DNA from 2 places in the Paenibacillus vandeheii genome. Region 2 is predicted to be linked to the other one. Evidence: riboswitches for the same ligand, from Rfam matches in the RefSeq annotation. Region 2 holds a riboswitch; the other holds the start of a gene.

Region 1 (16,803 bases), on a different contig from region 2:
ATCCGCGCCTGCGAACCAGCTTCAAGCCTGCCAGATGAATGCGTGGCTCCAGATCGTCCAGATCATTGCTCGCCGTAGACACGGTTACCTTAAGATCTGAGGCCAGCGCAAGCAGCTTCACAGGCTCGGACTCATCCAGCAAAATACAAAGCATGAAGAGTTTACGCTCTTCGGGCGTAAACTCTACATATTCGTTAAGCTCAAGTTGTTGGCGCAATACGGCCAAATCATCGGAACCGGGATCAATTCGGACCCCGGTTCCCGATTTTTTTTCCAATCTCATGCCAAGGGGCTCAAGCCATTGTTCAATCATCTGCAACTCCCGATGTACGGTACGGGTACTTACTTTGACCGCAACAGCTATTTCGCCAGCAGTTACCTCATGCGGATGCTCCAGCAGGAACTCCACGATCTCACGCTGTCTCCTTGTAATATTACTCATCAGGAGTCGGATTTGAGGCGCTCCACCAGTGCCTCGTATTCAGGACTCTTCAGGAAGTTATCGATGGAAATATGCTCTGCATTTGGAGCCACGGATTTGGCCCGGTCTGTCAATGTTTTCTGTGTGATGACGATGTCGGCATCTTGCGGAATCTCACTGATCGCCGTGTTCGTTACAGCGACATCCACACCGGCTGCCTTCATTTTCTTCCGCAGAATTGATGCACCCATGGCACTCGAACCCATTCCTGCATCACAGGAGAAGACAATTTTGTTTATGTCCGTTTTTACGGCCGCAGAAGCAATATCAGCCGCACGGTCAGCTTCCCGATTGTCTTTATCAACGGTGAGGTTACCCGTTTTGCCCTGATTTTTCATATCTTTCATACGACTGGATGCAGTATCCAGATCTTCGTCATCCTTCTGTTTGCCTGTTTTGAGCAGCACAGATGCCACAAGGAAGGAGATGATCGCAGCTACGGCTACCCCTGCAAACATGCCAAGATATCCACCCTTAGGTGTTAACAAAGAGTAGGCAATGATACTACCCGGTGACGGTGCTGAAACCAAACCAGCTCCTGTCAGCATAAAAGTCAATGTACCCGCTACACCACCAGCCATCGCAGCCAGAATCAGTATCGGTCTCATCAGAATATAAGGGAAATAAATCTCGTGAATCCCGCCAAAGAAATGGATAATTACAGCACCTGGAGCGGAAGATTTAGCTGATCCCCGACCAAAGAAGCAGTAGGCCAGCAAAATGCCGAGTCCAGGACCTGGATTGGATTCAAGCATGAATAATACCGATTGTCCCAGTTCTCTTGCCTGATCCGTACCAATCGGTGTCAGAATCCCATGGTTGATTGCATTGTTCAGGAATAATACTTTTCCTGGCTCAATGATCAGATTGACCAGCGGGAGAAGACCAGCATTCATCAAGGTTTCTACCCCAGCCGATAACACCTTGCTAATCGCTTCAACGAAAGGCCCGATGCCTTTAAGGGCTAGAAGGGCCAAGATCCCACCAATAATACCAGCGGAGAAGTTGTTAACCAGCATCTCAAACCCAGATTTAATTTTGCCATCGACAGCCTTGTCAAATTTCTTAATGACCCAGGCTCCCAATGGTCCGGCAATCATGGCACCAAGAAACATGGGGATGTCACTACCGACAATAACCCCGATGGTCATAATCGCACCGACTACACCACCACGTTGGCCGTGTACCATGGTACCGCCCGTGTAACCGATAAGTAAAGGCAGCAAATATTTGATCATTGGATCAACCAGCAATGCAAAATCTGCGTTAGGGAACCATCCTTTTGGAATGAACAATGCCGTAATCAAACCCCAGGCGATAAATGCACCCATGTTCGGCATAACCATACCGCTCAGGAAACGTCCAAACTTCTGAACGCCGACCCGTATTCCTCCGCTTTTTCCGGACTTTGCGTCCACTGAACTCATACTAAAAACCTCCTCAACATATTAAACCTTAATTCCACTGAATTTTGACACGATGATCCAGACGAACGAAGGTACAAATCTGTAATGAATCTTGATTTCACAGACATATCGTAAATGAAAACGGTATCTTCTACAATGAAATGAAAACCTACTTCCGTCATGAACGTTGATGACAAGATTTAAATTTGAAGGATTGTCCCATTTTAAACCGTGGATATGGAATAGAACCTGTTATTCCCTTTCATGTATCATACCCACGAATTGCCCCATTTTAATGACAAATGAAATTGTAAATTTATTCTATTTTAAAACAAAAAGCGCAATTGCTCAGCCCGTTACAGGTGAGGCAATTGCGCCTAAGTATTCTCCGGATTAACAGGATTACCATCCGGATCTATAATCAATCGATTCATTCTTTTCAAGTTACACGGAATCGGGCCTGAGGCTGAAATTCAGTCTCCAGCGGAGAATGGAACCCTAGTTTTATTCCGTATGTTTACGATACGCATCCGCATTCATCAATGTGGACAGTGCCGCTGTCAAATCGCCCTCAACACGGATTTCGATCATCCAGCCTTCCTCATATGGAGAGTTATTAACCAGCTCCGGGGAATCCTGCAATGCCTCATTTACAGCAACAATTGTTCCACTTACAGGAGAAAACAAATCCGAAACGGTTTTGACGGATTCAATTGTTCCAATGCTGTCTTCCGCCTTTACATCCGATTCTAGGTCAGGCAATTCTACAAACACAATGTCACCCAGCTGATGCTGCGCGAATTCGGTAATGCCAATACGTACGGTATCCTCCCCTACGGTCTGCACCCATTCGTGCTCTTCACTGTACAGGAAATCACTTTTCAATTCGCTCATCGATATCCGCCTCGCTTTTCATTAAATGAGTGCATGCGCTTCTTTGACCTTAACCTTTTTCCCAAAACATAGCGTATGATATTTTAGAATCAAATGTCAAGATACCTTACAATTTATTTGATTTTCTTCCTTATATGCCTGTAACTCTATTGGACTCTCTCTACATATAATGGTGAATATTAGAAAAGTAAGCGTACTCTTTAAAAATATACGAACATTACAGAATTATCTTGAAATATCATTCGGATTTTTTGTTGATTTCTATGATATCGTTCTTGACATCAATAGTCGATTCAGGCTTTAATGAGAGTAGTAAATATGTTTATTGGTCTATGCAATACCCGCGGATGAATGTAAAGGGAGAGATTACCCTTGACACCCGAATCAGGGTGTACATGCGGTAACGCCGAAGGAGTAAACCACCGACAAGCGGGAGGTGAATCTCTCAGGCAAAAGGACTTTTACGGGACGCAACTCTGGAGAGCATCTATTCGCCCTGCGTGGGCGTTAGGATCACCCAAGGGGAAACCTGCTGCATCATGCGGCGGGGTAACTCTCAGGTACCAAGGACAGAGCCTAAGAATACAGCGTGCTTCTGGCATGCCGGTTCTTTGGCCTGTCCTTTTCCTTTTTCCCAAAAAAACGAAAACAGGTTATAGAGCGGCGCTGCCTATAGCGTCCTTACCTTACTTTGACAATTAAATGTTGATGACAGATTCATTGATCCACGGTTATACACTCGGCCTGTTGACGGCCCATGACGAGGTGATTGGATGTCCGATTTGCTTAGAACCCCACTCTTTCCACTCTATCAGCAGTATGAAGGCGTACGATGCATTGATTTTGGTGGCTGGGAGCTCCCGGTACAATTCAGCGGAATTCAGAAAGAGCATGAAGCGGTGCGAGAACGTGCCGGATTATTTGATGTATCCCACATGGGTGAATTCACTGTACAAGGTGAACACGCGGAAGCTTTTTTACAGCACATGACGACCAATGATGTAACAACACTCGTTCCCGGTCAGGCTCAATACACGTTAATGTGTTATCCGGATGGCGGCGTGGTCGATGATCTGTTGATCTATAAACTGAAAGACCAGCATTATATGCTGGTGGTTAATGCCTCCAACATTGACAAGGACTGGGCATGGCTGCAGCAGCACATGTCGCCAGGCGTAACGATGACTAATGATTCCAAACAAACGGCGCTGCTTGCCCTGCAAGGTCCACTTGCTGTGGATATTCTCGCAAAGGTGACTGACACTGATGTGTCTTTGATTGAGCCTTTCCGTTTTGTACCGAATGCAAAGGTATGTGGCGTTACATTGCTGTTATCCCGCACCGGATATACGGGTGAAGACGGATTTGAGCTCTATGTTCCTGCCGAACAGGCTGCTGTGGTCTGGAACGGATTGATGCAGGCGGGAGAAGGTTTCGGACTCGTTCCGACCGGACTGGGTGCCCGGGATACGCTGCGCTTTGAAGCCAAGCTTCCCCTGTACGGACAGGAACTGTCTGCAACCATCTCGCCGCTGGAGGCTGGCGTTGGCATGTTTGTGAAGCTGAATGCCGGGCCGTTTATCGGACATGAAGCCTTGTTGCAGCAAAAAAATGACGGGCCTGCCCGCAAGCTGGTCGGCATCGAAGTACTGGAGCGCGGTATTCCTCGCCCCCATTATCCGATATACGCCGAAGGCGTACAGATCGGTGAAGTAACCACAGGCACCCAATCCCCTACGCTGAAACGCAATTTGGGGCTGGCCTTGATTGACAGTAAATATGCTGCACTGGGTACCCCGCTGGAGATTGAGATTCGTGGCAAGAAACTGAAAGCCGAGGTCGTGAAGACCCCTTTTCATAAACGGACACGTGCGCCAAAGACACCTACTCAAGGAGCTGATCAAGCATGAGCAAGCACCGCTACATTCCCATGACCGAGCAGGATCAGAGTGCCATGCTGGCAACCATCGGTGTGGAAACAATTGAGGATCTGTTTCATGACATTCCACAGGAGATTCGCTATCAGGGTGAACTGCCTGTTTCCTCCAAACTGGATGAATATGCACTGACACGTCATATGTCGAAGCAAGCGGCAGCGAATGCCAACTTCGAGACACACGCCAGCTTCCTGGGTGCAGGCATTTATGATCATCATGTTCCCTCCGTCATTAATCATGTCATCTCCCGTTCCGAGTTCTATACCGCCTATACACCTTATCAACCTGAAATCAGCCAGGGAGAATTACAGGCGATTTTCGAGTTTCAATCCTACATCTGTGAGTTGACAGGCATGGCTGTAGCCAATGCCAGCATGTACGATGGTGCAACTGCATTTGCAGAAGCAGGCAACCTGGCCGCAGCAGCAACCCGCCGCAAACAGCTGATTGTGTCACGTACCGTGCATCCCGAGTCCCGTCAGGTATTGCAAGCTTATGCCCACGGCCTCAATCTGGAGATTGTTGAGATTGGGTATCAAAATGGTGTAACAGACTGGGATGCCCTGCAAGCCGCCGTGTCCGATGACACCGCAGCTGTCATGATTCAGAGCCCGAACTTCTTCGGCGCCGTGGAAAATGTAAAACAGGCCGCAGATCTTGCGCATGCGCACAAAAGCCTGCTCGTGGTCAGCGCCAACCCGCTATCGCTGGGTCTGCTGGAAGCCCCAGGCAAGCTGGGTGCTGACATCGTCGTTGGCGACGCACAGCCCCTTGGTATCGCCGCTTCACTTGGCGGCCCAACATGTGGATATTTCGCCGTATCCCAGGCTCATATGCGCCGGATTCCTGGCCGAATTGTAGGCCAGACCACTGACCGCAACGGCAAGCGTGGTTTTGTACTCACGCTGCAAGCACGTGAACAGCATATTCGTCGTGAAAAGGCGACGTCAAACATCTGTTCCAACCAGGCTTTGCTCGCACTGAGTGCCTCTGTCTATATGTCCATCATGGGTAAACAAGGTATGATCGATGTCGCTGATTTGAATTTGCAAAAGAGCCATTATGCCCTTAACACACTTACCGCAATTCCAGGGGTCTCTCTTACGTTTACTGCACCAACGTTTAATGAATTTGTTATCCAACTGCCTGAAGGAACAAATGTGGATGCCCTGCAACTGAAATTACTCGATGCCGGCTTCATTGGCGGGTATGAACTTGGAAGAGAGTATTCCGAGCTCGCCGGACATATGCTCATTGCCGTTACCGAACGACGCAGCAAGGAAGAGATAGACGAATTCGCACGTGTATTGGAGGGATCGCTGTGACTCAGGAAACGACAACAAAGACAACTTCAGGAACAGGACAACCGGAAACAGTAACCTCTGTCTCCACTTCGGGCCAGACGGAAACAGTTACAAAAATCTCTGCCCTAGCTGCCTCTTCAGCACGGGAGCAATCATTGATTTTTGAACTCAGCAGCCCGGGTCGGGTTGCGTACTCCTTGCCAGAATGCGACGTTCCCCGGCAAGCTGCCGATTCCCTGATTCCCCGGGAAATGCTTCGATCGGAAGCAGCAGCATTGCCTGAGGTTTTTGAAGTTGACGTCATTCGCCACTACACTGCTCTGTCTCGTCGTAATTTCGGAATAGATAACGGATTCTATCCGCTAGGTTCTTGTACGATGAAATATAATCCGAAGATTAATGAGGATGTGGCCCGTTACAACGGATTCGCCAAAATTCATCCATATCAGCACGAATCCAGCATTCAAGGTGCACTTGAACTGCTCTACACGTTACAAAATGACCTTGCTGGCCTAACCGGTATGGATGCCGTTACACTGCAACCTGCCGCTGGCGCACACGGCGAATGGACCGGACTCATGATGATCCGGGCCTACCACGAAGGTCGTGGTGAACAGCGCACCAAAGTCATCGTACCGGATTCTTCTCATGGCACCAACCCGGCAAGTGCAACCGTTGCAGGTTTCGAAACGGTAACGATCCCTTCCCGCGCAGACGGTCTGGTAGATCTGGACGTACTCCGCGCTGCTGTAGGGTCGGATACCGCAGCGTTGATGCTGACCAATCCGAACACACTCGGACTTTTTGAAAAAGACATTCAGGAGATTGCCTCCATCGTGCATGAGGCAGGTGGTTTGCTGTACTACGATGGTGCCAACTCCAATGCCATCATGGGCATTACCCGGCCTGGCGATATGGGCTTCGACGTAGTACATCTAAACTTGCATAAAACGATGAGCACTCCGCACGGCGGAGGTGGACCTGGAGCCGGCCCGGTTGGCGTGAAGAGCCGCTTGATTCCGTTTCTGCCGAAACCGATGGTTATCAAAAATGATGAGGGCATATATGCATTGGATCGCGAAGGTGATCAATCCATTGGCCGGGTCAAAGCGTATTACGGCAACTTTGGTATTCTAGTCCGTGCCTATGCCTACATTCGTACCTATGGACCTGAAGGCTTGCGCCGGGTATCCGAATGTGCGGTGCTTAACGCCAACTACATGATGGCCCGTCTCGCGCCTTACTACGAGATTCCGTATCCAGGCGTGTGCAAACATGAATTCGTAATGTCTGGCCGCGGGCTGAAACAGTATGGGGTACGCACACTGGATGTTGCCAAACGATTGCTTGATTTTGGATATCACCCGCCAACCGTGTACTTCCCGCTGAACGTGGAGGAATGCATCATGATCGAGCCGACGGAAACCGAGAGCAAAGAAACACTTGATGGGTTCATCGATACGATGATTCGCATTGCCAAGGAAGCAGAAGAGACCCCTGAACTGGTACTCAATGCCCCTTATGGCACACCGGTTACCCGTCTGGATGAAACAACAGCCGCCCGTAAGCCTGTATTGAACTGCGCTTGCAGTTAACCTGACTGCAGCCGAATCGTAATGACAATAACAGTACTACTCCTTATTTGGAAACAATACAGTCGTTCATAAAGACACCGCAGCAGACGCACTTTACACGTCTGCTGCGGTGTCTTCTTTTATTGGTCCCGTCCGTGCGTCTGTCTGTCTTTTGTTTATCCAGCGCCAAGTTTTCCAACAAGTGAGGGTCTATTCCTTTATGTTCAAGTCACTACCTGATGCTTAGTAGAAATATCGACAACAAAAAAAGCCGGTATCTGCTGTAACAACAGATACCGGCAAAATCGCTGCACGACTGCAGCTTTTTTATCGGAAAAAGAAACCCTTAAAATCGGGTGGAGACCCCTTAAAATTACATTACGCTTGAATGCTTTGAACCAATTCAACAACTTGTTCAGCCGTTTGCATATCCAGTGCTTTGGCAGCAAGCTCTTGCATATCTGCACGGGACAGCTTGGTGATCTGACTGCGAGCTGGCAGAATGGATGTTGCGCTCATGCTGAACTCATCCAGTCCGAGACCGAGCAGCAATGGAATTGCTGTTTCATCTCCGGCCATCTCTCCACACATGCCAACCCATTTGCCTTCACGGTGCGCTGCATCAATTACCATTTTAACCAAACGCAAGATGGCAGGGTTGTATGGTTGATACAGATAAGCCACACGCTCGTTCATACGGTCAGCAGCCATGGTGTATTGAATCAGATCGTTCGTTCCGATACTGAAGAAATCCACTTCTTTGGCAAATTGATCCGCCAGGACTGCAGTCGAAGGAATTTCAACCATGATTCCGAGTTGAATGCTGTCTGAAACAGCAATTCCTTCAGTAACCAGCTTCTCCTTCTCTTCGAGCAGGACAGCCTTCGCTTCACGGAATTCACCCAGTGTTGCGATCATCGGGAACATGACACGCAGGTTACCATGTACGCTGGCGCGCAGCAATGCGCGCAATTGTGTACGGAAAATATCCAGACGGTCCAGACACAGACGAACTGCGCGGAAGCCGAGGAATGGATTCATTTCTTTTGGCAGATCCAGATATGGAAGCTCTTTGTCTCCGCCAATGTCGAGTGTACGAACGACAACAGGTTTGCCTTCCATTTTCTCCAGTACAGCCTTGTAAGCATTATACTGAATGTCCTCGGAAGGAAGCTTGTCTCTGCCCATATACAGGAACTCGGTACGATACAAGCCTACAGCTTCGCCACCGTTCTCCAGAACGCCAGTAACATCATTAGGCGTACCAATGTTGGCAGCCAACTCTACATGAACGTTGTCCACCGTTACGGTTGGCTCGTCACGCAGTTTTCTCCACTCTGCACGTTGTGCATCGTATTGCTCCTGTTTGGAACGATACTCAGCAATAACATCGTCCGTTGGATTAACCAGTACGTGACCATCCAATCCGTCAACGATAATCATATCGCCTTGTTTTGCTTGAGCCAGAATGTCCTTGGTTCCAACGACAGCCGGGATTTCAAGCGAACGAGCCATAATTGCGGAGTGCGAAGTACGTCCACCAATATTGGTTGCAAAACCTTTTACATATTGACGGTTCAATTGAGCCGTGTCGGAAGGCGTAAGATCCTCCGCAAGCACGATCACTTCTTCACTGATCTCAGCTGGACTCATGAATTCGATACCAAGCAAGTGATTCAGCACACGTTTGGTAACGTCACGCATATCCGCAGCACGTTCCTGCAGGTAAGCACTCTTCATGTTTTCAAACATTTCGATAAATTGCGTTGCTGTTTCGTTCAATGCGAATTCCGCATTAACCTTATCATCTGCAATTTTCGCTTTAACCGGATCAATCAGTTCCGGGTCATTCAAAATGAGCAAATGCGAAGCAAAAATCTCAGCTTTTTTCTCGCCAAGCTCTTGTAAAGTGCGCTCTTTGATCGCCTCAAGCTCGCCCTGGGACTTGCCCAGAGCCGAGTCGAGTTTGGCGATCTCTGCGTCAACGTCGTTGATTTCGCGTTTTTCTACAGAGTAGTTGGGATGCTCCAAGATAAACGCCTTGGCGATAGCAATACCCGCCGAAGCCGCGATCCCAGAAACATTAAGCATTAATTTCGCCCAGCCCTTCGTTAACCATAACGTCTGTCAGAGCTTGAAGAGCTTCTGCTTCGCCTTCACCTTCAACGATGATGTTGATGGTGTCGCCTTGTTCCAGACCAAGGGAAAGTACGCCCAGGATGGATTTCAAAGTTACTTTTTTACCGTTAGCTTCTGCAAAGGATTCTGCACCTTTGAATTTGTTTGCTGTATTAACCAGGGCTGTCGCCGGACGTGCGTGGATACCATCTTCGTCTGTAATTCTGAATGTTTGTTGCATTACAATCATCTCACTTTCAATAATTTAGTTTAGGCATTGCATCTATTTACACTTGCTTGCCATTGGGATAACACTTCTTATTTTATCTCAATAATTGGCTGATCGCCAACTTTGAGCACGCCACTCTTCTTGAGGGTGACTGTTGATCCTTCTGGCAGGTTGGTGAAGATGACTGGTGAAATGATCGAAGGAGCGTTAGCTTTTACATACTCCAGATCGACTTCCATGATCGGTTGACCCGCCGATACCAGATCGCCTTCCTGCACAAGCACGTTAAAGCCCTGACCTTTCAGCTTCACCGTGTTGACACCTATATGAACAAGCACTTCCTTGCCTCCGTCAGACATAATGCCCACGGCATGTTTGCTTGGAAATACGTTAAACACTTTGCCATATACAGGCGATGTAATCTTGCCATCATGAGGCAGAACAGCAAAGCCGTCACCTGTCATTTTCTCGGCAAAGACCGGATCAGGAACGTTTGTGATGTCCATCAGTTCACCATTCACAGGCATAACGATGTCCTCGGCAACAATACGTTCGCCCTCTGCTCCCTGTTCCTTCTCCTTTTCAGGAGTTGGTTTGACCTCAGCTGCTGGCGTTGGTGCCGGTACACGTCCTGCAATGATATCCTGCATCTGGGATTTAATCGTATCTGAGCGTGTACCGAAGATGGCCTGTACATTATTACCCACCTCAAGCACACCAGATGCACCCAATTGTTTCAAACGATCTTTATTTACACTGGATTTCTCATTTACTTCAATCCGCAAACGAGTAATACAGGCATCCAGATGCTTGATATTCTCTTGTCCACCGAATGCAGCAAGAATGTTGTGAGGCAGATCATCCGTTGATCCGGAGCCACCGCCCGAAGCTGTTTCAGGAGTCGCTTCTTCACGTCCCGGTGTTTTGAGGTTGAATTTGCGAATGATGAATCGGAATCCGAAATAATAAATCACTGCAAGAATCAAACCTACGATGATAACATCCCACCAAGGTGTGCGATTCGGGATAATCCCGAAGATCAGGAAGTCAATAAATCCACCGGAGAACGTCATCCCGATTTTGACTCCAAGAATTTGCATCGTCATGAAAGACAAACCTGCGAAGATACAGTGTACTGCAAACAGGATGGGTGCTACAAACAGGAATGAGAACTCAAGTGGCTCTGTAATCCCTGTGAGGAACGAAGTCAGCGCAGCTGATCCCATGATCCCTGCAACATACTTTTTGTGTTCCGGTCTTGCTTCATGGTACATCGCAAGCGCCGCAGCTGGCAAACCGAACATCATGAACGGGAATTTACCTACTTGGAACGTTCCCGCGGTAAGGTTCACACCATCACGCAATTGATTGAAGAAAATTTGCTGGTCGCCACGAATGACATCTCCAGCTTTGTTCACATATTCACCGAACTCAAACCAGAATGGCGAGTAGAAAATGTGATGCAGACCGAACGGAATAAGTGACCGTTCTACGACTCCGAAAATGAATGCTGATAATGTCGGACTTGTATCTACCATGAAGTGAGATACAGCGTTCAGCCCATTTTGAATCGGAGGCCAGATGACCACCAGAAGCAACCCGATTAAGAGGGAAACGACTGAAGTGATAATCGGAACAAAGCGTTTACCTGCAAAGAAACCAAGGTAAGACGGTAGTTCGATTTTGAAAAATCGATTGTAACATAGCGCGGCGGTAATACCTATGATAATACCTCCGAACACGCCCGTACTCAATGTTGGGATACCCAGGATGCTGGCATAGCCTGGTACTTCACCGATCATCGCTGGCGTAACACCAACAGCCGTACCCAGAGTCACGTTCATGACCAAGTAACCGATGATGGCCGCAAGACCTGCGACACCTTCACCTCCGGCCAGCCCGACGGCTACCCCGACAGCGAACAGCAATGCCAGATTATCGAATACGATCTGCCCCGCATTCATCATAATCGTCGCGATTGAACTCACCCATGGGGTATCTAGCACGGTAGCATACTGAAGGAAATCAGGATTCACAAGCATGTTACCGATTCCTAGCAGCAAACCTGCCGCTGGCAAAATCGCCACTGGTAGCATAAGAGCTTTACCTACTCTTTGCAATACACCAAAAAGCTTTTTAAACATTGCGTCGTATCACCCTTTCTTTTAAATTTGTATGTTGTGAAGCAAGCAAGGGAAAACAAAAAAGGCATGAGTTAATAAAGGAAATTGATCCAACCTTCGGGTATAGCATACCCGGTATAAGGTAAGAACAATCACGCTCTATATAACTCATGCCTGATCGAATCAGTAACACGTCGTTTGTGTTTATTCAGTTGCTTGATTACGGAAATCATTGTAGCACCACTTCATAATCAGTGCAAGCCTTTACAAGAAAATTATCAAATTGAGATTCCACCTGTGGAAAATATTCACTTGTTATCTTCTTCTTTCCTTTGATTCAAGCGCTGCAAATGAATGGTCAGATAGCCTACTTCAGCAGGATATACAGGGAGATTCAACCTTTTTTCCATCACCTTTGTTAGCTTCCATGCAAGCGAGTACATTTCAGGATACTCCAACTTCAATAGGGAATCCAATTTATGAAGTTCTTCCACTTTGTCCCCCCGACGGACACGCTCCAAGGCGAATCGAAGATGGGTCAGCAACCTGGAGTAATCCAATGACTCCGTCTCAAACGAATAATCCAGTTGGGTGGACACCAGGCTCACCAAATCGGTAATCAGTTGGGAATGCTCCCGAACTTGAGAAATATTTTGGTTGGTCATGGCACTGTAAATGTGAAGCGCAATAAAACCGATCTCATCCATTCCCAAATCTACGCCCAATTTTTCCTTTATCAAACGCACCGCATAATCACCCATGCGATATTCGTCAGGATAAATTTCACGGGTTTCATATAAAAAAGGATTCTGTATGACAATGCCTTGTTCTTTCCGTTTTAATGCAAAAGAAATATGATCGGTCAATGCGATATGAATATGTTCGTTTAAAGGAACGTCCGTATGTTCTGCAATATACGTAATGACTTCGTTAATGATTTCGATCAATGCTTCATCCACTTGTGGAAGAAGCTGTTTATACTGCTCTTGCTCCTGCTGGTTTCTCAGAATGAACATCTTCTCCACAGCCATCAGAGGAATAATATCATTCGTTTTCCGATTGAAGCCGATGCCTTTACCAATCACGACAACTTCTCCATGTTCAGGATGCTGTGCAATAATCACATTATTATTTAGCGCTTTGGCTACTTGCAGGCTACTCAATGTTTGCACCTCTTTTTCACACCAGCTTAGGTGTGATTCAGTCACACCCTAGTAAGAACGAAAAGACATCCGAAAGCGGGCAAACCGCGCCGGACGTCTCGCTTAAAAAGTAACAAAAATTCGCCTTAAGGTCAATAGAGCATGAATGCTTTACAACTCGTTGTGTTACTCATCAACACCAGCTTTTTCCACAATCTTGTCAATTATAGACGGAGTCGTTACAGGCTCACTCTGTTGAATGGCAACCGGTGCTGCTGTTTTAGGCTTCGTGAAACCTTTAATTAACTGCTCCACATCAATGCCGGAGACACTTTTGAGCATCTCGGGAGCCGTCGCCATGAGCTCTGTTACATAATTGCTTACACGGGCAGCGCCTTCACCCTTACCTGTATCCACAACGGTCAGCTTATCAATCGCGGAGATCGGCTCCGCAATTTTACCAGCAAGTTCAGGCAGCATTTTGACAATGATATCGAGCACGGCAGCTTCGCCAAATTTTTGGAACGCTTCGGCCAGCTTTTCCTTCGCTTCTGCTTCTGCAAGACCTCTCAGACGAATAACCTCTGAATCCGCTGTACCTTTGGCAAGTTCTGCATCCGCCATAGCTTGCCCTTCAAGCCGCTTTTGCTCCGCTGTTGCCTTGGCATGCGTTTCGATGGAATACTGTATCGCGTCGGCTTCACGCATTCTTTTGGCTTTATCCGCTTCGGCAGCCTGCTCCACCGCGTAACGATCGGCTTCTGCTTTTTTCTTCACTTCAGCATCATATTGCTTCTCACGTACGATAATTTCTTTCTCTTGCAGATCGATCTCACGTTCTTTACGAACGAGCTCAACCTTCATCTCTTCTTCCACCACGGTCTGTCTCGCACGGGCTTCATGGATATGGTACGCCTGATCGGCTTCCGCTTTTGCTGTATCCTGATCCCGCTTAAACGTTGCTACCTTCAGTTCCTTCTCTTTTGCAGCTTCAGCAATATTCGTATCACGCAGCAACTCGGCTTTTTGGCCCTGTTCTTCCGCATTAGCCTTCTGAATACGTGCATCCCGCATCGCTTCTGCTTCCGCAATTTCAGCATCCCGCTTAACGGCTGCTATTCTCGGTTTACCGAGGGCATCCAGATAACCTTGTTTGTCACGAACGTCTTTGATCGTAAACGAGACGATCTGTAATCCCATTTTTTTCAGATCTCTGGCAGCTACGCCTTGAACCTCTTGCGCAAATCGATCACGGTTACGGTATACTTCCTCCACCGTCATTGTTCCGAGGATGGCCCGCAAATGCCCCTCCAGAACCTCCTGTGCTTCGCCTCTTAACGATTCCACGGGCTTACCAATGAATTGCTCGGCTGCGGTAGCCACGTCTTCTACAGCGCTTCCCACCTTGATAATCGCAACACCATCGGCAATGACCGGTACACCCTGTTCCGTGTATACTTCCGGTGTGGAGACGTCGAGCTTATGGGACAATAGCGAGATAAACTCCGACTGCTGGAACACCGGCAAAATAAATGCGCCGCCTCCACGAACAATTTTAATTTTTCGACCGGAATCATCGTCAGAAATGTTTTTGCTGCCAAGGAACGATCCCGTAACGATCATCGCTTCATCCGGTCCAACCGTTTTGTACCTTGCCCAGAAGGCCAAACCAAGAATCAGAATTACACCGACAACAATTGCAGGAATTAACAACACATCCCAATCCAAATTCAAATTCATTCCACATCTCTCCCCTTATTCATTCATGAGTGCTTAAACTGCTTACTGTTAAACTTCCTTAAACGTCTTTAAGTACATCTTCATCCCATTCTGACACACGCAGCACACCTTCGGTTACATCCACAACAACAACACGCGCTCCCGCCGCAATGGGACGATGTTCAAAGCTGGATGCGGTGTGCACTGTATTACCGGCAGCAATCTTGATCATGACTTCACCAAAACCTTTTTCCGGTACCGGAATGGTAATTTCTCCAATTTTCCCGGATAGCTCTTTCATGGAAAACGCAATGGAAACGTCACTGTTACGCATTGGCTTGATGTATGCAAAGAATACCAGCATGGCTGCAGCAATACCTATAAGCAGGGATAGTATCAATGCCGAAATCGCACTTATCGAGCTATAACGTGTCAGCATAATACCAGCTCCGCCAAACGTTGTTATGGAACCTGCCAGCACAACAGGTTTGAAAAAATCAAGGCCTGGCAATTCAAAGGCCCCGTCCAGCAAGCCATCAATCAAGTCACCTAGCACAAGGCTGACGACCGCAAATATCGCACCTCCGATTAGACACCCCCAATAGATGGACTCCATATCCCGTTCCTCCTCTCTTCTGCCGCAATTCCATACTCACTGGGCATTCCTCATGTAAATAAATACGTAGCAAGGTGCCGTTATGTTTCAAAATCTTTCCTCATTTGGTTCCAAGACCCGATAATGGTTATTCTCATCGTGCTAAGACCCACTTGCTTGAGCATTCTCAGATTTGCTCTTATTCACATCAAAAAACCGCAAATCTCCGTTAAAGGAGACATGCGGTTCCAGAACACATTACTGTGCCTTAATGTTTTGTTTTTACAGAGAAGCCTTGTAGATGGATACAACATCTTCACGTTGCAATTTTTTGAAGTTACCAAATGGGCCGAAGAGCATAGCTTTATCAGCCATAACTTCGATTTGGCTATCATCGATATCATAATCAGCCAGGCGATTAGGCGCACCAATGGATGTCCAGAATTTGCTCAATGCTTCGATGCCTTCTTCTGCAATCTGTTTGTCCGATTTACCTTCAGGGTTAACTTCGAACACATTGATCGCCAGACGTTTGAAACGATCCACATTCACGTCCACATTATGCTTCATCCAATGCGGGAACAGAATCGCCAATCCTCCGCCATGCGGAATATCATATACTGCGGATACCGCGTGTTCAATATTGTGAGTAGCCCAGTCACCAGCGAGACCCATGTTCAGTACGCCGTTTAACGCCATCGTTCCGCAGTACAGGATCGTTTCACGCAGCTCATAATTATCCAGGTCTTCAACCAGACGAGGGGCTGCATCCATGACGGTGCGCAGAATCGTCTCACAGAAACCAAGCTGAACTGGTGTGTTTGCATCTAGATGGAAGTAATGCTCCAGTACGTGGGACATCATATCCACCATACCATAAACCGTTTGGTCCAGAGGAACGGTATATGTATTTACCGGATCAAGGATCGAGAACGCAGGGAATGAATACGCACTGCCCCAGCCCAATTTCTCCTGTGTATCCTGATTCGTAATCACCGAACCGGAGTTCATTTCCGAACCCGTTGCAGCCATTGTGAGCACGGTACCGAGTGGTAGAGCATCCTGTGCAACGGCTTTGCGCTGAGCAAAGTCCCACATGTCGCCATCATACTTGGCACCTACGGCAATTGCCTTGGCACAATCCAGTACACTGCCGCCGCCTACAGCGAGGATCAGGTCGATGTTGTTCGTTTTGCAGAGGTCTACACCTTGGTGAACAGTCGAAAGACGCGGGTTTGGTTCCACACCAGCCAGCTCCGTAACTTCAGCTCCAGCTTCCTT
Region 2 (16,803 bases):
ATGCATTTTTTGAACCTTGAATCTGTAGAGCGTTGTATTGAGGATATCCTGAAGATTGAAGCGACCCTGCCGGATACGTTAATGGTTCAGGTCACTCCACTGTATGGCCAGGCAAATGACGATAGCTGGATTAGTCTTTCCATGCAGGAAGCTCGCCTCAAGCATGCTGATCTGGTTTCCATTATCTTGGAACATCAATTTAGCAGTCATATGCAGCCGATCGTAGATGCATCGGAGCAGATTATCGGATTTGAATTTTTACTTCGTCCTGCTGAACGAGGTAGGTCCTTCAGTGCATATGAATTATTCGAAGTTGCACGGGATACCGGATTGCATTCTTTTCTGGATCGGACAGCACGTATTGCTGCCATTGAGACGAGTGCCGTTCTTTTACCGCATGGTGTCAAACGTTTCGTGAATTTCTTACCTTCCTCCATCTATAACCCCGAATATTGCCTGACGCACACGTTTGAGACGATTGAACGCCTTTCGCTAGATCCTAAGGATTTTGTGTTTGAAGTGGTGGAAACGGAACAGATTCAGCACATGTCCATCTTGCAGCGTATTTTTGAGGTATATCGTGCTCATGGAATGTCGGTTGCCTTGGATGACGTGGGGGCCGGATTCTCGACACTCGAAGTAATGAATCGGCTGGAGCCGGATTTTGTCAAAATAGATCGGAGTCTCATTGATCGTTGTGATCAGGATTTGACGAAACAGCAGCAAATTATCGATATAGTTGAAATGTCACGCCGTTTTGGCGGGCGGGTACTCGCGGAAGGGATCGAACGATTCGAGGAATTTGAATTTTGTCGATCCGTGGGTATCGACTTGGCCCAAGGGTATTACTTTGGTAAGCCAACAGCATACCCACCACAAGGTCCCTACGGAAAAACCTCTGCCTGAATGGAATAAATTATGGATGTACCCCCCAAGTCACTTCGCATCATCGGAGTGGCTTGTTTGGCATGCCCTGTACATTTCACAATCAAATAAATATGCTCATTCAGCCGATATATAGGATAGGCCTTCAGACTACAGCGGTCTCTATAGGACACCGTATTTAATCAGGTTGGAGAGGTCCTACATAAAAAGAAAAAGGGCAGATTTATATTTGGAGGGGGAGAAGCAAGATGAATAACATTCGGGGGAATGAACAAGAAAAGGCAGCAAGCAAGTCAGCCAAGCCAAAAGATAATAAACTGAAAAAGAAAAACAAAAAGAAAAAAGGCTTCGTCTGGAGCATAAGGAACAAATTATTGGTATCCTTTCTGGCGGTGCTGCTCTTGCCGAGTCTAACCATTGGAATGGTTACGCTCCTTATCGCGGATCATACGGTGGAAGACCAATTGATGGACAGTGCCAAACAAAGTGTAGACACAACGAATTCAATCATTGGCACACATGTGGATGCGAAGGTGTATGATATCAATTATTTTGCCAGCTTGATTAAGAAAGATATGATTAAAGGACAAACTGAAGGCTCTGAGCTTGAAATGAAGTTGAAACAGTATCTGGGTTTACATCCGGATGCTTTAAATATCTTTGTGGGAACCAAAGAGGGAGTCATGGTTCGTGGTAAGGAATCTGCGGGAAGCTCACAGGGGTCCGCTTATGATCCCCGGGAACGGGAATGGTACAAGCTTGCAATGGAGAAGCCAGGCACGCCAGTAGTTTCACCAGTATCCAAGAATACGGACGGCATTGCTGTTGTTTTTGTCTCCAAAACGCTTGATGATCAATCCGGTGTTGTTGGTTTGTCCATGGATCTGACAGAGCTGCGAGAACAGGCATCCATTAGGGTTGGCAAAGAAGGGTATGTCATCATCATGGATGCGGACAAAAATTATATCGTGTCTCCAGTCATGGAAGCTGGTACACAAGAACAAAGTACAGCGTTGGATCAGATGTATGAAAGCAAGGAAGGCGAGTTTAGTTATATCTATAATGATGATCCCAAAACGATGATTTTCTCTACTAATGAGGAAACCGGGTGGAAGATTGGCGGCACAATGTTCCAAAGTGAAGTATCCAATGCAAGTAAAGACATTCGGGTGGCTACTATAGTCGTTATCCTGTCTGCCACAATACTTACGCTGGTCTTCATTATTTGGCTTACGCGTTCTATGTTGCGTCCGATCAAGCGTCTGCAGGAATCCGCGAGAGCCGTAAGTAAAGGCGACCTGACGGTGAAATTGGAGACCAAACGCAAAGATGAAGTTGGCGAGCTGGCGAAGTATTTCGAACGGATGGTCGACAATCTGCGCATGATGATTCTTGGTGTACAGGAGACGGCAGAGCAGGTCTCTGCCTCCTCACAGGAATTATCCGCTAGTGCGGATCAAACGACCAAAGCTATTGAGCACTCAACGATGGCGATTCAGGAACTTGCCGAGGGTGCCGAGCAACAAGTGAAGAGTGTAACAGATGGATCAGGACAAATGAGCCAAATGGCGGAAGATGTTCGCATGATGTCCGAGCGTGTGCAATCCGTTACAACGAACATGCGGCATACATCCGGAGCTGCCTATTCAGGTAATGAAGCTGCAGGTGAGGCGGTGGAGCAGATGAATAGCATTCAGGAAACGGTGGAACAACTGGCGACGGTGATCCAATCACTGAATGCGCGATCCGTTGAGATTGGCAGCATGGTAGATGTGATTGCCACAATCTCAAAGCAGACCAACCTGCTAGCGCTGAACGCTTCCATTGAAGCGGCTAGAGCGGGTGACGCGGGTCGTGGTTTCGCTGTCGTAGCGGGAGAGGTACGCAAGCTTGCGGAAGAATCGGGAAGCTCGGCAGCACAAATTGGTGAATTGGTTCATAATATTCGTCGGGATATGGATGCTGCTCTGAGCGCTATGGAAGCAGCTCAGACACGGGTTGGAGACGGACTTCAAGCTGTGAACACGTCTGGACAATCCTTTGCTCAGATTCGGGAGGCTGTGGAGGATGCTGCTCATACGCTGGATGATTTGTCCGAAACGACAAAGCAACTGGAGAGCGGCGCTTCCAACGTTGCCAAAGCAATGAACGATATCTCCATCGTGACCCAAGAATCTGCTGCAAATACGGAATCGGTCTCGGCATCTTCTCAGGAACAGCTGGCATCTGTAGAGGAGATCGCTTCGTCTTCAGCACATCTGAACAGTATGGCGGAGCAATTACAAGGGTTGCTGGGTATGTTCAAAATGGTGGAGGACACAGCGAAAAATGGGGACAAGTCCTAACCGTTAGACGATATATTTCACCCAGTTTCTATAGAGATTAGAAGGAAATAAAGATAGACTTTTCTCCTGCAGCCCTGTATAACTATATCGTGGTTTACGCGTATGAATTGCGGTGTAATCATATCTGGCAGACCATTCACATATCATGCTCCAAACATGATGAATATAGCGGGCGCATAGTGGGCGCAGGAGGCTTTATGACATATGTTGCAATTCTTATTTTTGTCCTGACCATCACGCTGGTTATCTGGCAACCTCGTGGATTGGGCATCGGATGGTCCGCCATGGGCGGGGCTTTGCTAGCCTTAATATGTGGTGTTGTCAGTCTGAACGATGCATCTGATGTAGCTTCCATTGTATGGAATGCAACCCTGGCTTTTGTTGGTATCATCATGATCTCGCTAATACTCGATGAGACAGGTTTCTTCGAATGGGCTGCTCTTCATATGGCAAGGCTGGCAGGAGGAAATGGCCGCAGGCTGTTCATCTATTCCATTTTGCTCGGGGCGGCGGTGTCCGCTCTCTTCGCCAATGATGGTGCAGCGCTAATTCTTACCCCGATTGTGCTGGCGATGGTACGGGCATTGAAGTTCGATGAGCGTATGGTGCTCGCCTTTGTTATGGCTAGTGGATTTATCGCGGATACAACTTCGTTGCCGCTGGTTGTCAGCAATCTGGTCAATATCGTTTCTGCCGATTATTTCGGTATTACATTTGTGGAATATGCGGTGCGGATGGTTGTGCCGAATCTATTTTCCATCGTGGCGAGTACAGGGATGCTGTTCTTGTTTTATCGAAAAAGCATCCCGCTTCGCTACGATATCACATCAGCACGTGATCCACAGGAAGCCATTCGTGATCCGCGGATGTTCCGCATCGCCTGGTTCATGCTGGTGCTGTTGCTAGTTGCCTATGCATCCAGTGAGTTTTTGCCGATTCCGGTATCCGTTATCGTCGGTGCAGTGGCTCTTTTGTTCGCCATATTAGCCAGAAAGAGCGAAGCTGTGAACATGAAACGCGTAATCAAGGAGGCTCCATGGTCCATTGTGGTGTTCTCGGTGGGCATGTATATCGTGGTGTACGGACTGCGCAATGCCGGATTAACCGATTACCTGAGCCGCTGGCTTGATGCGATAGCAGACCATGGTCTGCTCATTGCTTCAATTGGCATGGGCATGATTGCAGCGGTGTTGTCATCCGTAATGAACAATCTGCCCACCGTGTTAATTAACCTATTAGCGATTCAGGGTGCACATACCGAAGGCATTGTGCGTGAGGCGCTGATCTATGCCAATGTTATTGGATCTGATCTAGGCCCCAAAATGACACCAATCGGCTCACTTGCCACATTACTGTGGCTCCATGTGTTATCCCGCAAAGGTGTGAAGATCACATGGGGATATTATTTCAAGGCAGGCATCATCTTAACCATTCCCACACTCTTAATTACCTTGGCCGGATTGGCGTTATGGTTATGGATTTTGGGTTAGTACAATCGTATTTTACATTAGCAATCATCCTGTGATCCAACTTGTTGTAAAAAGCTGCTCTCATGCGCTGGTGCTCCACACTGGCTATGAAGCAGTTTTTTTATTTCTTCTATAGAAGAAATAATTCTCTCTCTACATTAAAGGATGTACACAAAGGCCAGCATCTATATTGCTGGCCTTTTCTTTTTGCCATCCCCCAGGCTGAGGATTAAAATGCCTGGGACACAACCAGTGCTGATACAGCGCAGGGAACGAAACGATTGTGTAAAAGCGAAGCTTATTCTGTGTAAGGATTTTCCCTGTAAGAAAAGATCAAAATTATCTTTTGTTCTTGATAGGTAGATAAAACACCGAACGTAGTGGAGGGGACGGAATCGATTCTGAAGAAGCGGCAGCGTTCGCCTTTGTCTCCGAATTTTAACATTATGAATATCAGATCAAAAAAAATTGGAGACAACAGCGATCGGAAGAACGATCCGTAACCGGAACGGCCACCCGAAAATATTAGCGATTTATTCATTAAGTGATAAAAATCTGGACACAATACGGATTGAAGCAACGTCCGTTCCCGAAGCAACCACTTCAGCAAGCAATTTGTCTCAGATGTGTTTCAATCCACAGCAAACATTTTTAACACTGCGTTTACAAAACATTGATTTTGAGATGACATAACGAAACTACAATGAATAAAGAGTTGATGGTGAACAAAAATAAAAGCAAATCACCGTCACTAAATTGGGGGAGGAAAACAAAACATGTTTAAAAAGTTGCCGTTCATTTTGATGACCTTAACGTTCGTACTGGTACTCGCAGCATGCGGATCGAAAAATGACGCTGGTACAGAGGGAAGCAATAATTCCACAGGAGAAACTGCTACTGAACTTAGCGGAAACATTCTGGCTGTTGGATCAACAGCACTGCAACCTCTGGTAGAGCAAGCTGGACAAAAATTTATGGCAGTTGATGAATATAAGAGCGTAACGGTACAAGTGCAAGGTGGCGGTAGTGGTACTGGTTTGACACAAGTATCCGACGGACAAGCTACAATCGGTAACTCTGACGTATTTGCAGAAGAGAAGATCGATGACGCAGCAAAAGTAAGCGAACTGAAAGATCACCAAGTAGCTGTTGTAGCAATTGCACCAGTAAGCAACAAAGATGCAGGTGTACAAGATTTGACGAAGCAACAACTGATCGACATTTTCTCTGGTAAAATCACAAACTGGAAAGATGTTGGCGGTAAAGATCAAGCCATCGTTATCGTAAACCGTCCTAGCAGCTCCGGTACTCGTGCAACATTCGAGAACTTTGCACTGGGAACAAAAGTTGAAGATATCCAAGGTTCTATTCAGGAAGATTCCTCCGGTACAGTTAAAAAGCTCGTAGCTGAAACGCCAGGCGCAATCGGTTATCTGGCTCTGTCCTACCTGGATGACAGCCTGCAAGTTTTGAAATACGAAGGTGTAGAAGCAACAGTTGAGAACGTTGAAGCAGGAACTTATCCGGTATGGGCTTACGAGCACATGTACACAAAAGGTGACCCGGATGCAGCAACACAAGCATTCCTCGACTACATCCTGAGTGACGAAATTCAACAAAACGACGTGACGGAGCTTGGTTACATTCCAGTATCCGGCATGAAAGTAAAACGTGACGCAGCAGGTACTGTGACTCAATAATCTTTGAACTTGCGCATACAGCGAGAGAGGCGGACCCAGGTCCTGCCTCTTTGCGCGGTTTGCTCTGGAATTATCCCATATTTTGCATGAATTCTACTATAGAAGGATGGTTGTTATGGAACAGACCGAAGGGGGAACGGTAATGAACAACAAGTTGAAACCGCGCCGGCCCTTGAGAGAAAAGCATTATTGGGAAGAGTGGACGGGACGGATCTATACGTCGATTTGTGTCGTTTTCCTGATCGTTGTCATGTTTTCCATCGTTTATTTTGTAGCGTCCAAAGGCTTATCGACCTTTTTCCAGGATGGCGTAAGTTTGCGCGAATTTTTATCCGGCAAAACGTGGAATCCAACGGGGGAACCCGCTGCCTTTGGAGCTTTACCGTTCATTACGGGGTCATTCATAACAACATTGCTTGCTGCCCTGATCGCAAGTCCACTTAGCTTGTGTGCAGCGCTTTTCATGACCGAGATTGTACCGGGTAAAGGTAAAAAAATATTGCAACCTGCGATTGAACTGCTGTCCGGTATTCCTTCCGTTGTATACGGGTTTATCGGTCTCAGTGTTATCGTTCCTTTGTTGCGCAGCATGTTTGGCGGAGCCGGCGTCGGGATTGCAGCCGGATGTTTGGTTCTGTCCGTTATGATTTTGCCTACCGTAACAAGTATTATGGCAGATGCACTGTCTGCACTGCCAAAAGGTCTGCGTGAATCGTCCTATGCACTGGGTGCAACCCGCTGGCAAACGATCTATCGTGTCATTATCCCTACGGTTCTTCCAGCTTTGCTGACAGGTATTGTACTTGGTATGGCTCGCGCATTTGGTGAAGCTCTTGCTGTACAGATGGTTATCGGTAATGCACCGCATGTGCCGACATCCCTGCTCGAATCGGCTTCAACGTTAACGAGTGTAATCACACTGAGTATGGGTAACACCACGATGGGATCTGTTCATAATAATGCACTGTGGAGTATGGCGCTTGTCCTGCTGGTGATGACCTTTGTCTTCGTCATTCTGGTTCGCCTGCTTGAAAGGAGGAACCGGGTATGAAAATGAAGGCTAAAACGGTTGATAAAATAGCAACTTACATCATCGTTGTTCTGGCCCTGTTCATTGTTGTTCTCTTGCTCGGTTTGCTTGGCTTCATCTTGGTACGTGGAATTGGGCAGATTAACTGGCACTTCCTGACCAGTGCACCACAGCTGCTCAAAGGTGGAGGCGGGATTGGACCGCAATTATTCAACTCGATCTTCCTGCTTGTTCTGACCTTGATTATTACCATCCCCCTTGGCTGGGGCGGCGGTATTTATATGGCCGAGTACGCCAAGCCTGGCCGGATTACAAGCTTTATTCGATTGGTTGTGGAAGTGTTATCCTCATTCCCGTCTATCGTTATTGGTTTGTTCGGACTCTTGCTGATTGTTAATACATTTGGTCTCGGATTCTCCCTGTTATCGGGTGCCATGGCCTTGGCTATATTCAATCTTCCACTCATGGTACGGACAACGGAGCAAGCGTTCCGGGCCGTTCCGAAAGAGCAGAAGGAAGCGGGTCTTGCACTCGGATTGTCCAAATGGAAGATTATCACTTCCATTCTGCTGCCTGTTGCATTGCCCAGTTTAATCACGGGTACGATCCTGGCATCGGGCCGGATCTTCGGTGAAGCAGCAGCTCTGATGTTCACAGCGGGTATGAGTAGTCCACCGCTGGACTTCACGGACTGGAATCCAACGAGTCCAAGATCGCCGATCAATCCATTGCGTCCGGCAGAGACGCTGGCGGTGCACATCTGGAAAGTAAACAGTGAAGGCATTGGCCCAGACTCCAAAGAAGTAGCAGCTGGCGCTTCAGCCGTGCTTGTACTTCTCGTGCTGGCGTTCAATCTGAGTGCACGCTGGATCGGTCGGGTAGTCTACCGCCGAATGACAGCTTCGAAATAAGGAGGAACCAACATGGCCATACCTTTCGGTACGGAACAGTTAAGCATATATTATGGGCATTTTCAGGCTGTGAAGCAGATCAGCCTGACTTTCCCTGAAGCCAGTGTAACAGCCCTCATTGGCCCATCCGGCTGTGGTAAATCCACGTTCCTGCGGTCGTTGAACCGGATGAACGACGAGATTGCCGGTTCCCGTACGGAGGGACATATCTGGATGGACGGCAATGATCTGAATGAGCCGGGTACGGATGTGATCAAGCTTCGCCAAAAGATTGGCATGGTGTGGCAGAAGCCCAACCCGTTCCACAAGTCCATCTACAACAATATCGCGTTTGGCCCCCGCTACCGTGGTATCAAGAGTAAGAAGGCATTGGATGAAATTGTGGAAAAAAGCCTACGTCGCGCTGCGCTCTGGGACGAAGTGAAGGACAGACTGAATGAGTCTGCACTGGCCCTTTCAGGTGGACAACAGCAGCGGCTCTGTATCGCTCGCGCGTTGTCGGTTGATCCGCAGATTTTGCTGCTTGATGAGCCGGCATCTGCGCTTGACCCGGTATCTACGGGCAAGGTGGAGGAATTGATCTCGGAGCTCAAGAAAGAGCTGCGGATCGTGATCGTTACCCATAACATGCAGCAGGCGGCACGCATCTCGGATTATACGGCTTATTTTTATCTGGGAAGCATGATTGAGCACGGAGATACGGAGCATATTTTCACCAACCCGGACAACCGTCTGACGCAGGAATATATTATGGGACGTTTCGGTTAATTGTTATATTGGATGGAGTATGAGATAGAGATAGATCTATAGAGATAGAAGGAAGCATAACACCCGGGCGAGACAGTTCGGGGGTTATGCTTTTTTTATGTAATTCTACATATGGAATAGTTTGCCAAAATAAAAACAATCATGCTACGATATTTGTAAGCGCCACCTTTAATTTGATAAGAGAAGGAGATGTGGATCATAACTACCCATAAGATATCCCATGACATCATGGCAATTGAAATTATTTCGCTTTATTCTATAGAAAAGCCATCCGTTTCCTTTATCCGACATAATGAAAATCTAACGTACCAGGTGGTGGATGATGTAACCGGACAGAAGTTTTTATTGCGTATACATAAAGCCGCTTTTGCAAGCATGACGGGCATCCAGCATACAAGACCTGCTCTTGAAGCGGAGATGAATCTGCTTCATGAATTACGGGCTAACAGCCCATTGCGAGTGCAGACACCTGTACGCAATACATCGGGAGAGTGGGTCACTGCCTGGTTGGACGAAGCAGGAGAAGAGATCTGTTGTACTGTCCTGGAATGGATCGAGGGCAGGGATATCAAACAGGGAGAACGTCTGACGACAGCACAGATTCATAATTTGGGCGTACAGTTGCAGACGCTGCATCAATATGGACGAAGACCAGAGGAAGCTCCCAAGCCACAGGTGGGTTCACAGAAGTCTGAAGGCGGACTGCAGGTGAATGACCATGAACAGCACGCTGATAAGGCGATCATCCCAGAGGTCTATACCGATAGCCCCGCCTTGGATCCAACGGGAGTAAGGCCTGCCTACGGCTCGATCAAAGAGAATCTGGTCATGTTGGAGCAGCTGGAGGAGGGCGTTAGACGTGGCATCTTTACTCCTGAAGATTTCGATCTGATCCGTGAGACGTTTGAGAACATTAACAGGCAACTCGAAACGTATCCGCACACTGCCGAGACCTGGGGAGTGATTCACGCGGATATTACCCGCGGCAATCTGCTGGTGACGGATCAGGGCATATCCATGATTGATTTTTGTTTATACGGTTATGGCTACTATCTTTTTGATGCCGGCGGGGCAGCTACGATATTCAATCGGGAGGAACGGGATATCTTCCTATCAGGTTATACGGAGCAGACAGAACCACTGACGAACCGTGATATTCGGTTAATGGAAGGGTTCATGCTAATCTTTACGTTTGGCTATTTCGCATTTCAGATGGAGAATGAGTCAAGGTACGAATGGATGAAAGAGCGAATGCCTCTTATTTGCAGCAAATTTTGCAGACCCTATGTACACAATGAGAGTATCTTCTATGAGTTATAATTTGTGAATTCTGTTGGGTGGGAAGCGCTATGAATAACATTCATGAAAAAAGAGTTGCTTCGAAGAGTCCGTCTGGTGGCTGGAAGCATGCCGGATTGCTACTTGGCGGTGTGGGCATATCCAATTTGGGTGATTTCATATATATTGTGGCGATTAACCTGATGGTGTTGAATATGACACAGTCCCCGGCGGCAGTCGCAGGATTGTGGATTATCTCGCCGATTGCTTCGGTGTGCACGAAGTTATGGTCAGGCAGTCTGATTGATCGCTATGATCAGCGACAGTTGATGATTGGTGCTGATATTCTAAGGGCAGTGTTGGTGGCAACGCTCCCCCTGATGTCCAGCCTATGGATGATGTATACAGTGATGTTTCTGATCAGTATGTCTTCCTCCATATTCGTCCCTTCCTCTCAGGTGTACATTACCCGGCTGGTACCCGCTGAAAGGCGTAAGCGCTTCAACTCCTTGCAAGCCCTAATCAGCTCAGGTGCATTTATTACCGGTCCGGCAGTCGCGGGAGTGATGCTGATATATTTATCTCCGGCTGCAGCCATTTATGCCAATGCGGTTTCCTTTGCTGCTTCTGCTGTGATTCTATTGTTTCTTCCCAAATTGGGCTTTGGAGAACAGAATCAAGGGAAGGGAAACAGGCTGACACCTTGGTTGATTGCCCAGGATTGGAAGGCTGTACTGAGCTTTAGCCGGAAGTCGAGCTACGTGGTCGGTATATATGCCCTGTTTCAGATCATTCTGGTGGTCGGCATGTCGCTCGATGCGCAGGAAGTGGTGTTTATCCGTCAGGTGATGAACCTGCCTGAATCGCAGTACGGAGCTTTGATGAGTATCACGGGGATTGGTTATTTGGCAGGCTCCATGCTGGTTTGGCTGTTCGCCAAACATTTGCCGATCCGTCACATGATGGGTGGCGGTGTGCTTCTGGTCGCGCTAGGTTATTTCCTGTTCGCCCGTTCGTTCTCGTTTGAACTGGCGGCGTTTGCTTTTATTCTGCTTGGTCTGTGCTCGGCACTGGCGAATACGGGCCTGGTTACCTTTTATCAAAATAATATCCCTGTCGATCTGATGGGCCGTATGAGCAGTATACTTGGACTGGTGTTAAGCGTGCTGCAGGTGGTTTCCATTTTGGTTGCAGGCGTGGTGGCAGAGCAGTTGTCGCTTCGTATGGTATATACGGTTGTATCTGGTGTGATGGTGCTGGCAGCGTTGGGATTGTGGGTGACGAGCATGTTTCCTTCCCGAAGCAGGTATTACGATGAACCGGCGAAGCCCAAGGCGGTGGTGGGGTGACAGGCAGAAATACGGCAATTCTAGTACAGAATAATGGTTGCCTGAATACCCGAACCGTTCTGTGGATCTTAACATAGATAGTACTAATCACAGATATTGCTCATAGAAACAAACGAATGTATACGCTTTCTGAATGAAACGCATTAACACATTCATGTGATAAAAGTTTACAAATTGTTGATTTATTCTGTGTATGAAATGGAAAAAAGTAAATATTCACAAAGAAATCGTTAAGTTTGTTGACACTGATCTTCCGGTCGATTAATCTTAATGAGAAAGTAATAAAAACTTCAATTATCGTTCTGGTACACGATCAGAATGGTTCCATACAAGCGAATGATAGCGAGCGGGAGAGTCCTGGGCATGCCGAGTAAAAAGGCAGCTGTCGGGCACCGAAGGAGCAAGCTGCTACGCACCCGGCGCAGTGGTTAATCTCTCAGGTAAATGTACCATCGTTGGACGCAACTCTGGAGAGTGCGCGATCTGCGCCACCCAAGGGGTATATGGTCAAGCAGCACGGTGTGCAGGGGACATTACCTGTGAATACAGGGCATGCATCAATCCGCCGCGCTTCTTATCATGAAACTCTCAGGTATCGAGGACAGAGAGAGGGCCTTAAGGCCTTCTTCTGTCCTTTTCTTATGTCATCATTCAGTAATAAAGGAACATTATGGGTGTATGTCTGGATGAAAATGACGATTATAAATGGAGGGTTTGCGATGCGTTTTAAAGACGTTTTTTCAATTATTGGTCCGTCCATGACAGGTCCATCAAGTTCACATACGGCTGGAGCAGCAAGATTGGGTCGAATTGCCCGTCAGTGGTTGGGGTGCACGCCTGAACGTGCCCGTTTAACGCTGTATGGCTCCTTCGCCGATACGTATCAGGGGCATGGTACGGATCTCGCATTGATCGGTGGCTTGCTTGATTATGTAACCGATGATCCCCGTATACCGGATGCAGAGCAATATGCAGAGGAAGCGGGTATGGAGGTGGAGTTTTTTACAAGTGGTCTGCCTGCTCCTCATCCTAATACGGTCAAAATTGAGTTATGGCACGGAGACCGCGAATGTTCACTAATCGGTGCTTCCATTGGTGGTGGTAGTGTGTCGGTACATGCATTGAATGATTTTCGTGTACAGATCAGCGGAGAGTTTCCGACACTTGTGCTGCGCCATTCGGACAAAGCAGGGGTGCTCGCCTCCGTAACCTCCACAATCAGTTCGTCAGGTGTGAACATCGGGTACATGCAAGTGGATCGGAAAGCCCGGGATGGTGAAGCGCTGACAGCGATGGAGATGGATGGTGTGCCGAATCCTGAGATGTTAAACCGTCTGCGGTCGCTGGATCATATGCTGGACATTCGCGTGATTGATTTGAAGAGAGGGGTCGAGCCGGATGCGGTTTAAACATCTACATGAACTGAATACCATCTGTACAGCAGAGTCCAAAACCATTGCCGAGCTGATGATCGAAGAGCAGGTTCAGGAGACGAATATCCCGAAAGCGGATGTTGTGCGGCAGATGTCGGATTACTATCAGGTGATGAAGGAAGCTGTGCACAAAGGGCTGACAGAAGATACGACATCACGCAGCGGCTTGACTGGCGGAGACGGCAAAAAAATGGCCGAGTACATTCGTAAAGGCGAGACTTGCTCTGGAGATGCATCTGCACTAGCCATGGCGTATGCCCTTTGTGTATCGGAAGTGAACGCATCCATGGGCCGAATCGTAGCGACACCGACAGCCGGTTCCTGTGGTATCATTCCAGGTGTATTTATCAGCTCCCAGGAGCGTTTTGGCTGGAGTGACGAGCATCTGGTGAACGGTCTGTTCTGTGCGGGAGCGATCGGTTATGTCATTGCCAACAATTCATTTATTTCCGGTGCCGAGGGCGGCTGTCAGGCTGAAGTGGGTTCTGCCATCGGCATGGCCGCTGGAGCGATGGTGGAGCTGCGTGGAGGGACGCCGGAGCAAGTGGTTCATGCAGTAGGTCTTGCGTTAAAAAACACATTGGGCCTTATCTGCGATCCCGTCGCAGGCCTCGTGGAAATTCCGTGCATCATCCGTAACGGACTGGGTGCCGTAACCGCGTTGGCTGCGGCCGACATGGCGCTGGCCGGGGTACGAAGTGCCATTCCGTCTGACGAAGTCATTGATGTCATGCTTGAAGTAGGCAGTGCCATGCCAAGCAGGCACCGTGAAACGGCCCAAGGTGGGCTGGCTCAAACACCAACGGGACGGAAAATGATGGAGAAGCTCGCCAAACCGAAGGCAAAGCGTGCAGAGCCTGAAGTTGAAGCGGAGTCTGAGTCCCCTGCTGAAAACAAACCTGAACCTAAGGCATGACAACCATGAACGAACATGAACTGAATTAACTCGGAGTCTGGATCATAAACGTCGATGCTGCTCCCATCTTGATATGAAAGCCGATACGAATTCTTCCTGATGAAGAGGCGTATCGGCTTTTTTTTTTTTTGCTGTTCCAAAAAAAGAAAAATAAATGGGTATTGATGTTTATGTATCGATTAGATATATTAATAACTGACATATATCAATATGATATATAGAAAAGCTAAATAACGTAATACAACCTAAGGAGATGAATAAGATGAAACGTGTTTTTCAAACGAGTCTTCTGTTTATGAAAAATGGAGCTACGATTGTCGGGTTGATTACGGCCGTATTATTCCAGGTTTTTTTTAATACCATCTGGCTTAGTGGGTATGATCAGGTTAATGCACGGATGACTCAGCTTGCGGTGACCATTGTGAATGAAGATGGGGTTGAGGCTGAGCATGTAGCCAAGTCTCTTGCAGCAGGACTTGGCTTTGTGATCAAACCATCCGCATCGATGGAAGAAGCCAGACAGCTGTTAACCGACCGGGATGTATACATGATTATTGAGATTCCATCGGGTTTCATGCAGCAGGCGGGAGATTTATCGCAACCGGTGAAGGTGAAGTATGTGATGAATGAATCCAACGTAGCTACCGTGAAAAGTGTGATGCAGAACGTATCCGCACAAGTTACAGCGACGTTGAACCGTGAAGTACAGCAAAATGGCATTCGTGGAGTGCTGGATCAATCGGGTATGGCTTCCGATCAGGCAAATGCGCTGGCGCTGGGGTTATCTTCCCGGGTGGAGGCAGAAGTGGAACGGCTGAATCCAGTTCAAAACTTTGCCTTTTCGATGGTGCCGATGCTGATTGTGACGGCTACGTTTACAGGTGCGATGCTGCTTGGTATGAATCTGCAAAAAGTGTCTGGAGAACTAAGTAGCAAGGCGGGAAAATGGGAGCGTTTCTGGGCACGCAATATCATCAACCTGGGTGCTGCATTTATCGTATCGCTCGTTGGAGCCGGGATGATGCATGTTATGGGTGTATCATCAGCGGATGGATGGTGGATGTTATGGCTATTTCAGTTGTTGATTACCTTATCTTTTCTATTCGTCGCGCAATTGAGCTTGTTGCTGCTTGGAAATGCCGGGGCTTGGTTAAACAGTGCTTTGCTGCCTCTGCTGATGTTGTCATCGGGCGCAACCATTCCGCGTGATGTCATGTCTGATTTCTATCAACAGATCGGTCATTATCTACCGGCAACCTATGCAGTGGAGGGCATGATGAATCTGGTGCTTGGCGGCAGCGGGATTAGTCATGATGTTCTGCTTCTGGTGGTGATTGGAGCGGCGACGTTGGTTCTGGGTGTGGTGTGCACGTGGATCAAACGCTCGAGTCCTGCACAATCCGGCATTCCTTTAGAATCCAAAGCTGCTGCTGCTCCTGCCGCTCTGGCTGGGAACCTGACTTCGCCTGACCATGGATGACAAACATTTTTCATCCCTTGGGAACTCAATCGCAGATGCCTGCTGATGTTGAACGTATAAGGGAGGATGTGATACGTTAAGAGGAATTGGAAAGGAGCGGTACACCGATGAACACACAGCATGTCATCCTCGGAATACTGCACAATCAGCCATGTTCCGGATATGAGATCAAGCAGTACTTTGAACAATATTTTTCGTTTTTCTTCGATGCGAGCTTCGGCACCATTTATCCCACACTCGCGAAGATGGAAAAGTCAGGGTTATTGACCAAGGAATCCGTTAGACAAGAAGGAAAACCTGACAAAAATGTGTATACATTAACACCGGAAGGTTCTGCGGAGTTCAGTACCTATTTGATGAGTCCCCTGGAAGCCGAAGTGTTCCGTTCTGATTTTCTGATGCGTCTGTATTTCGGAGAGCTGGCAGATGAAGATACCGTCACAGGGTGGGTCCGGGCGGAGCTGAATCGTAAAGAATTGCTGTATGCCGAGCTGCAGCGCCAGATGAAGCAACTTGGGGAACAAATATCGCCTTCACAGCGTTTATGTATGCAAGTAGGGCTTGTGCAATATGAGGCCACGATTCAATTGCTCAAGCAGCAGTTATCCACGCCACAGTAAATTTCAGTCGTAATCGTGAAATGAATCGATCGGATCATCCATCCATAACGCAGAACAAGCGCTCTACAGAACCATCACAGGTCTGCGAGCGCTTATTTGCGTTGCTTTCAATGTAGCAAACTCCAAGGTCATAACAACATCAAGCTGCTACACGATATCTGTGCTGAGTACAGCATATCCATATGCGGGCAGCTCAACGGCCAGGATTCCCTTTTCCTTGGCTGTTCGATAATTCTCCCCAAATAACTCCGTCCAATCCCCGGCGCCCGCCTCCAGCTCGACGATAGCCGTTTCTTCCGAACGATTGAACAGGATCAGAATGCGTTCCTTATCATCCTGTCGTTCCATTAAAAGCTGACTTCCGCCCTCACGGGCTTGCAGGAAACGTATGCTGCCTTCCGCACGCAGGGCAGGATGGGCATGGCGAAGTGCAATCAGCTTCTGATAAAAGGTGAACAGCTCGCGATCCTGCTTTGCCTCATCCCACTCCATGCATTTCCGACAACCGGGATCATGATCGCCGTCCAGTCCAATCTCGTCCCCGTAATAGATGCACGGGGCACCCATATAACTGAATTGGAACAGCGCAGCCAGTTTCATCTTCCGCTGGTCGCCCTCA

What was found. Region 2 has a riboswitch for glycine ahead of sdaAB (L-serine ammonia-lyase, iron-sulfur-dependent subunit beta). Riboswitches for the same ligand answer to the same signal wherever they lie in the genome.
Region 1: it holds a riboswitch for glycine, as region 2 does, so the genes downstream of both, gcvT (glycine cleavage system aminomethyltransferase GcvT) here and sdaAB (L-serine ammonia-lyase, iron-sulfur-dependent subunit beta) in region 2, are expected to answer to the same signal.

The regions. Positions count from the first base shown of each region.
Region 1 covers NZ_JAROCD010000015.1:73,156-89,958, forward strand. The annotation lists gene P5G61_RS26040 (BglG family transcription antiterminator) at 1-442, opposite strand, end outside; gene P5G61_RS26045 (PTS mannitol transporter subunit IIBC) at 442-1,908, opposite strand; gene gcvH (glycine cleavage system protein GcvH) at 2,392-2,781, opposite strand; glycine riboswitch at 3,129-3,252, shown strand; glycine riboswitch at 3,256-3,356, shown strand; gene gcvT (glycine cleavage system aminomethyltransferase GcvT) at 3,555-4,691, shown strand; gene gcvPA (aminomethyl-transferring glycine dehydrogenase subunit GcvPA) at 4,688-6,043, shown strand; gene gcvPB (aminomethyl-transferring glycine dehydrogenase subunit GcvPB) at 6,139-7,617, shown strand; gene ptsP (phosphoenolpyruvate--protein phosphotransferase) at 7,975-9,687, opposite strand; gene P5G61_RS26075 (HPr family phosphocarrier protein) at 9,680-9,955, opposite strand; gene ptsG (glucose-specific PTS transporter subunit IIBC) at 10,033-12,087, opposite strand; gene glcT (glucose PTS transporter transcription antiterminator GlcT) at 12,375-13,229, opposite strand; gene floT (flotillin lipid rafts scaffold protein FloT) at 13,395-14,948, opposite strand; gene P5G61_RS26095 (NfeD family membrane protein) at 15,007-15,543, opposite strand; gene P5G61_RS26100 (iron-containing alcohol dehydrogenase) at 15,805-16,803, opposite strand, start outside.
Region 2 covers NZ_JAROCD010000007.1:160,164-176,966, forward strand. The annotation lists gene P5G61_RS15430 (EAL domain-containing protein) at 1-906, shown strand, start outside; gene P5G61_RS15435 (methyl-accepting chemotaxis protein) at 1,134-3,230, shown strand; gene P5G61_RS15440 (arsenic transporter) at 3,428-4,720, shown strand; gene P5G61_RS15445 (phosphate ABC transporter substrate-binding protein) at 5,476-6,399, shown strand; gene pstC (phosphate ABC transporter permease subunit PstC) at 6,542-7,450, shown strand; gene pstA (phosphate ABC transporter permease PstA) at 7,453-8,340, shown strand; gene pstB (phosphate ABC transporter ATP-binding protein PstB) at 8,353-9,108, shown strand; gene P5G61_RS15465 (phosphotransferase enzyme family protein) at 9,337-10,428, shown strand; gene P5G61_RS15470 (MFS transporter) at 10,458-11,735, shown strand; glycine riboswitch at 12,073-12,196, shown strand; glycine riboswitch at 12,201-12,342, shown strand; gene sdaAB (L-serine ammonia-lyase, iron-sulfur-dependent subunit beta) at 12,455-13,144, shown strand; gene sdaAA (L-serine ammonia-lyase, iron-sulfur-dependent, subunit alpha) at 13,134-14,084, shown strand; gene P5G61_RS15485 (YhgE/Pip domain-containing protein) at 14,347-15,564, shown strand; gene P5G61_RS15490 (PadR family transcriptional regulator) at 15,672-16,184, shown strand; gene P5G61_RS15495 (alpha-glycosidase) at 16,332-16,803, opposite strand, start outside.